Regions from separate parts of the Lysinibacillus sp. RS11 genome, predicted to be linked through region 1. Evidence: riboswitches for the same ligand, from Rfam matches in the RefSeq annotation. Region 1 holds a riboswitch; the other holds the start of a gene.
The links. A riboswitch is a leader RNA that binds a small molecule or an ion and turns the genes downstream of it on or off. The one in region 1 is predicted to bind FMN.
Positions count from the first base shown of each region.

Region 2: it holds a riboswitch for FMN, as region 1 does, so the genes downstream of both, AB9L17_RS06595 (ECF transporter S component) here and ribE (riboflavin synthase) in region 1, are expected to answer to the same signal.

Region 1 is NZ_CP168124.1:1,564,733-1,568,161, reverse strand. Features, by position in the region: gene ribE (6,7-dimethyl-8-ribityllumazine synthase) at 1-248, opposite strand, end outside; partial or broken gene ribB (3,4-dihydroxy-2-butanone-4-phosphate synthase) at 302-895, opposite strand; gene ribE (riboflavin synthase) at 922-1,560, opposite strand; FMN riboswitch at 1,745-1,870, opposite strand; FMN riboswitch at 2,070-2,195, opposite strand; gene AB9L17_RS07700 (HAD hydrolase-like protein) at 2,886-3,429, shown strand, end outside.
Region 2 is NZ_CP168124.1:1,351,495-1,354,923, reverse strand. Features, by position in the region: gene AB9L17_RS06600 (sodium-dependent transporter) at 1-1,299, opposite strand, end outside; gene AB9L17_RS06595 (ECF transporter S component) at 1,455-2,042, opposite strand; FMN riboswitch at 2,265-2,458, opposite strand; gene AB9L17_RS06590 (hypothetical protein) at 2,528-2,656, shown strand; gene AB9L17_RS06585 (RNA polymerase subunit sigma) at 3,127-3,429, opposite strand, start outside.

The sequences.
Region 1 (3,429 bases):
ATCACCGTACCTAATCCAATAATTGCGTCATACGTCTTTGTTTCAGCTAACTGTTTTGCGATGAAAGGAACTTCAAATGCACCAGGAACCCATGCTACATCGATCGAGTTTTCGTCCACACCATGACGCTTTAAACCATCTAACGCCCCGTCCAATAATTTACTTGTAATAAATTCATTGAAACGTCCTACTACTACTGCTATTTTTAAATCCGTACCAATTAATTGTGCTTCAAATGTTCTACCCATTTTTCTTCTCTCCTCTTTTATATTGTCAGTTTGTTTTCTTCAATTATTTGTTGACGTCGATAGGTTGCCAATGCTTCTACTGAAATCATTTTTAAATGATGTTGAGCTGCATACTTGATGAGGTCATTAAAGCGTAGCATTCTACCATCGTCGCCCATAATTTCACAAATAATGCCCACAGGTATACTATTACAAAGTTTGGCTAAATCAATTGTTGCTTCAGTATGACCTCTACGCTCTAAGACACCATTTTCCTTTGCAATTAATGGAAATATATGGCCAGGTCTACGGAAATCTTCAGCCTTTGCTTGTGGTTCTATCATTTTTTCTATCGTCATCGCTCGTTCAAAGGCGCTGATTCCTGTCGTTGTATTCACATGATCTATGCTAACCGTAAATGCTGTTTGATGATTATCTGTGTTATGACGGACCATTGGGTGCAAGCCTAATTTCAGTGCAAGTTGCGGTGAAATCGGTGTACAAATAAGGCCTCTTCCATAGGTCGCCATAAAGTTAATCGTTTCAGGTGTCATAAACTCTGCAAGCGCCAGTAAGTCTCCTTCATTTTCTCGATCCTCATCATCTACAACAACAATCATCTTACCTTGTTTTAAATCCTCTATTGCTTCTTCAATTGAATGTAGCAATATCGCCACCTCCTGTTCAGTGTTAGTTAAAACCCGTTTTGTGCTAAGAAGTCTCTCGTAATGGTCGGCATTTCCTGTCCACGCTTCAGTTGATGCAAAATATATTTCCCAACTAAATCGGTTTCTATATTGACGAGATCCCCAATTTTCTTCATACCTAAAATTGTTTCCTTGTAAGTGTGCGGTATCAGTGCTACTGTGACACTATTCTTCTCGACTTGAAAAAGTGTTAAGCTCGTACCGTCAATCGTGATGGAACCCTTTGGAATACAATAGCCCGTTAACTCCTCTGACAACTCAAAATCAATATAGACTGCATTTGCTAATGCTCGCTTACGCAATATTTTCCCTACTCCATCTACATGTCCTGATACAAAATGTCCACCGAAACGTCCATTAGCAGACATGGCGCGCTCTAAATTTACCGGATCTCCTACAGCGAGCTGCTGTAAATTTGTTGCTTTCACCGATTCAGGCATCACATCCATCGTTAGCTCCTGTTCATTAAAATGTATCACCGTTAAACAAACACCATTAACCGCTATACTGTCCCCGAGCTTTACATCCTCCACCATTTTCGATGAAATAACGGTAATTTTCATACTTTGTCGATTACTTTGCAAAGTTTTTACTGTACCAATATCTTCAACAATCCCTGTAAACAATTTTCCACCTACTTCCTATGCTTTCAGCGTTCCAATCTTTAGCGGTTGTCCCTTCTCTCAGCAATAAAGAATTTTCATTCAAACAAAAAACCCCTTTCATTAAAGGGGTTTGGGAGTTCATATTAATAAGACGTCAACAAACAAACCTAATGGATACAAAATTTTTCCATAGGCTATCATCTCATCTGTTCTTCTCCCATCCAGACTATCACTGTCGGTTTTGGATTTGCACCAAATCAGCTTGCGCTCACGGACTTTGAATTACTTCATCACCGCCGATTGGGAATTTCACCCTACCCCGAAGAACATACTACTATTCAATTCGTTAGCTAAATAATAAATCAATTTGCCTTGGCGTAATTGCGTCCGGAGGTTTTATCTTCATTCGTGTTCTAAACACCTACTGAATGAAGATAAAAAAACTTCCCAACTTAAATGATGGGAAGTAGTTAACAAAAGCATACTCAAATAAACCTTGTAAATTCAAATGAATTTAAAAAGCTCATACTTTTACCCTTCTCCCATCCAGACTATAACTGTCGGTTTTGGATTTGCACCAAATCAGCTTGCGCTCACGGACTTTGAATTACTTCATCACCGCCGATTGGGAATTTCACCCTACCCCGAAGGATTTTTTATTTAGCTATTTCTTACGATAACACTATTTTATTATATTATCCAGATAATTCTTTAAAAAATACAGGCTGCACCTCTTGATGCTTTGGCGAGAAAGGGATGGGTATTTGTTTGTACCTGTCTCAATACTAACGGATGACAGGTATTTTCCTATTAGCATACGTTATCAGGTGTGTTGATTAATCATTTTATCCATTCAAATTAATACAAAGAGGCAGATTTCCGCTCCAGGCTGAAGCTAAGCTCTGCGACGAAAGCAAAGGCTGCAAAAGCACTCGAGTAGCCCAGAGTACAATCTAGTTTAAATGAGAATATATTAGCAAAATAGCTACAAAAAGATCCTTTAATCACTCAATAATAAACCTATTTTTTCCTAATCAACACGCCTGATAAATTATATTAAAAAATTCGTGGCGTTTTACATAATATAATTATCAGAAAATTCCGTAATCAGATGCTATTAAACCCCCTTAGCTTTAAGATGCATGCAAAGAAAATGCTTTGTTCTCCTTTACCTGAAAAAATTTTTAAGTATTAGTGAAAAAAATGCTTATCAAGGGTTATTTACAATACGTTGTTTCATATCCTGTATAATCATGTCATTATATTAAGAATAGGCTTTCCTATTCCTAGTAACATTTTTAAGAAAAAAGCGTCTATACAACTAGATTATAAAGGAGAAAGTTTACATGAAATATATTATCTTTGATTTTGATGGAACATTGGCTGATTCTACAGCAGTGTTTGCATCAGCATGGAATACGCTTGCACTAAAATATAAATTTAAAGGAATAGAGTTAAAGGAAATCGAAGCACTGAAAAAATTGTCAATAGCGGAACGTAGTAAATTATTTGACTTCCCCATGTATAAATTGCCCATGATTTTACCACAATTTTATCGATTGTATCGTCAATCATTAAATGATGTCCACCTTTATGATGGTATTAAAGACGTTCTTATGGAAATTGATCAAAGGGGCTATAAAATCCTTATCATTTCCTCCAATTCACAGGAGAACATTTTAGAATTCCTAAAAATGAACGGCATTCATTGTGTATCAAATGTTCTTTGTTCAAACCGTATTTTTGGAAAGGATAAAGTGATAAAGAAATTTTTAAAGGATTCAAGCATTACACCATCTGAAGTTATCTATATTGGTGATGAACAAAGAGACATTGTAGCTTGCAAAAAAGTAGGAGTGCCTATTATTTGGGTTGGTTGGGGATATGACG
Region 2 (3,429 bases), 210 kb from region 1:
TACTACGATTAACATCAATAGACGATATATTGAATAGAACCCCTGTCCCATTTGACTACCTATCAACAGTTCCTTCTTCACAAATTCTTTGTCCACTACATAGGCAATAAAGATAGCGATCAACAAATTGCCTAACGGAAGCATTAAATTTGATACTAAAAAGTCTGTTGCATCAAAAATTGTTTTCCCAAAGATCGATACATCTGCTAATGTACTCGATGAAAGCGCTGCTGGGATTGCAGCAATAAAGACTACTACACCTAACAACATCGCCAATGCAGAACGAGACATACGACCCTTTTCAATAAATGCGGCTACGATAATTTCATATAAACTGAAGGAAGATGTTAGCGTTGCAAATAAAAATAATAATAAAAACATCGCTAAGAATATTTCACCAAATGGCATTTGACTAAACGCTGTTGGCAGAACCATAAATAGCAAACCTGGTCCAGCTGCAGGCTCTAAATCAAAAGCAAACACAACAGGGAAAATCGCTAATCCTGCTAAAAACGATACAAGCACAGTTAAGAGTACAACAGAGCCCGCCGAGTTAGGCAAACTCACATCCTTTTTTAAATATGAACTGTACGTCACAAGACAAGAAAACCCTACTGCTAAACCAAAAAAGGACTGCCCTAACGCTTCTAATACAGCCTTGCCAGTAATATTGGAAAAATCCGGCCACAAGAAGAATTTAACACCTTCCATTGCCCCATCTAATGTTACCGCTCGCACAACAAGCACTATAAACATGATAAATAATAAGGGCATCATCCACTTATTAGCCTTCTCTATACCATTTTGCACACCAAGTGAAATGACAAGTACATTTATCAGCGTAAACAAGCCTAAACCTAGTAATGTAATCCAAGGCGTTCCTACAATCTTTCCAAATAATTCACTAGGATCATTCGCAGGATCAATAACAGCCCCAGCTACACCGAGCCCACTATATATAAAGATCCAGCCTCCTACAACGCTGTAAAAAGTTAACAACAAAAAACAGCCCAGCACACCCATTCGGCCAACCCATGCCCAGCCTGTTTTTGTTGGTGCAATTTTTTTATATGCAGTCACAGCCTCTGACTGTGTTCCACGACCTAAAACGTATTCTGATAATAGCATCGGTAAACCAATTAACAACGTAAAGAAAACAAAAATAAGGAAAAACGCTCCCCCACCACTTTGTCCAGTAACATACGGAAGCTTCCAAATTGCCCCCAGTCCAATTGCAGCTCCTGCCGACGCTAAAATAAAGCCTAGTTTACTAGACCACTGACTCTTTTGTTCACTCATCTCTTCAAACTCCTCTAACATTCTAAACTCTTCCTTATTTTACACTAAAATACTAAAACCGACTAGATGATAAATTTCTACCCGTCACTTCAATTCTTGTTTAACATTCTCACATAAAAAACCTCGAGCAACTTACAACTCGAGGTTTCACCTAATTATTTTGTTAAGTACATGGAACGCTGATTAATAATCCATTTACGCATTGTTGTGAATAGTAACGCCATGATGATAGTAATTAAAATACCTTTCACAATGTTAAATGGCAAGATACCAGCTACGATCATTTTATATAGTGAATCACCTACAACAGGCTCCATACCTAAAAAGTAAGTGTACATAGGTAAAAATACTGCATAGTTCAGAAGGCTCATTCCTACTGCCATAATAATTGTTCCAGCAGCTAAACCTCCAACAAGACCTTTAACCGTTTTGAAGCGATTAAAAACAAAGCTCACTGGTAAAATAAATAAAATTCCTGTTGTAAAGTTCGCCATATGCCCTACCGGTACTCCCGTTGGCGTACCTGAGAAAATCCAGTCCAACACATTTTTAAATAATTCTACTAAAATACCGGCTACCGGTCCCATTGTGATTGCAGCTAGCAATGCTGGCATATCACTGAAATCCACTTCCAAAAACGCTGGGAATGGCGGAATCGGGAAATTAAAAAGCATTAATAAAAACGAAATACTGCTCAGCATACCAATCGTAATAAACGATTGAAGTTTCAAATTTTTCTTCATTGAAAACTCTCTCCTCTTTGCTGATTCAATCTCGCAAGAAGAAAGGCCACGACCTTATCAATTATTATTACGAAAAAACCCTTATGCAAAAGAGCATAAGGGAGAATAGGCATGATTAATAAACGCCATTGATTAGCTATTTTTGAGCAAGCACTGTGTGAAGACACATCGAAAAAAACGCTCGTACATAGCTAAATTCATAACAATGAATGACGATCGCACCTCCATCTTCTCCCATCCAGACTTTAACTGTCGGCCTTGGAATTACACCAAGTCAGCCATGCAAAAAAACTTTGCACAGGTCGCGGGCTGAAGAGTCTTTAGTAAATCATTCGAGCCAATGTGTCTTAAAAACATTAGCGACTTACAACTCTATTACCGCCGGTCGGGATTTTCACCCTGCCCCGAAGATGAATCAATATTTTTTGTTTTATAACTTTACTATAATGAATTATTAGGGAAAAGTAAATAGCTTTTCATCAATTATGCCTCGGCATAATTGCCCGGAATCGGCTTTATGCTTAGGCCTGCAGATGTTTTTTGTGCGAAAGCGCAGTGCCAACGTAGCGTCAGCAAAAGATCTGCGCGAAAGCGAAGCGGCAGCGGCAACATGATGTGGTCACTCAGTCGTTGCCACAGGACGTGGCGTTCTTAGACTGAGTTTCTCTATTCCAGCGGATATTGTACACCCGCTGAAATGTTGCTTAAAACCGCATTCATCTCACCACCTATAGAGGTGAGAGACTTCTGTAGCCGACGCTTTACTTTCGCTACAAAAAACATTTACTGAAAGAAGATAAAAGATCCCGATTAAACTTGTATGTTTTGCCTCATAAACTGGCTCATCACCATAACTCAGGGTTGCTTTCCATTCTTCTATCGGCTTGCTCTAGGTCTCATCTATGACGCTATGATTTGCTCCGAGTAGTCACTATGTTATTTAAATGGTCTTTTTTTAACAAGTATCATCCCTAGCTTTAAATAAGTAGTTCATAGATGGACAGGAGCATTCTTGCACATACAGCGGCGAGAATGCTCCTGAAAATTTTTGTTCATCTATTTGTTAAGTTTAACGTTATGCTATTTATGGCATATATTGTTTATTGGCTCCCACAGGCTTTGGTAAGAAATTTTTCAAATCAAATCCCTCCCAGCTCTCCTGTACAACATTATCTAGACGTACTTGTTGATCAAAGCTTGCAGCAGTGAGCATCATCGCTTCAATTAATTGAGTTGCGCGAACGGCATCCATTGTTGTTAAATCCAGTGGCTCATTAAATGTAACGACAACACCTTCAGCTACCTCTTGCACAGTGTATGTCACTTGTTCAGGAACGACCGGAACGTATCCATCATCTTTTTTATTCCCCATATCGATAAGAGCCTC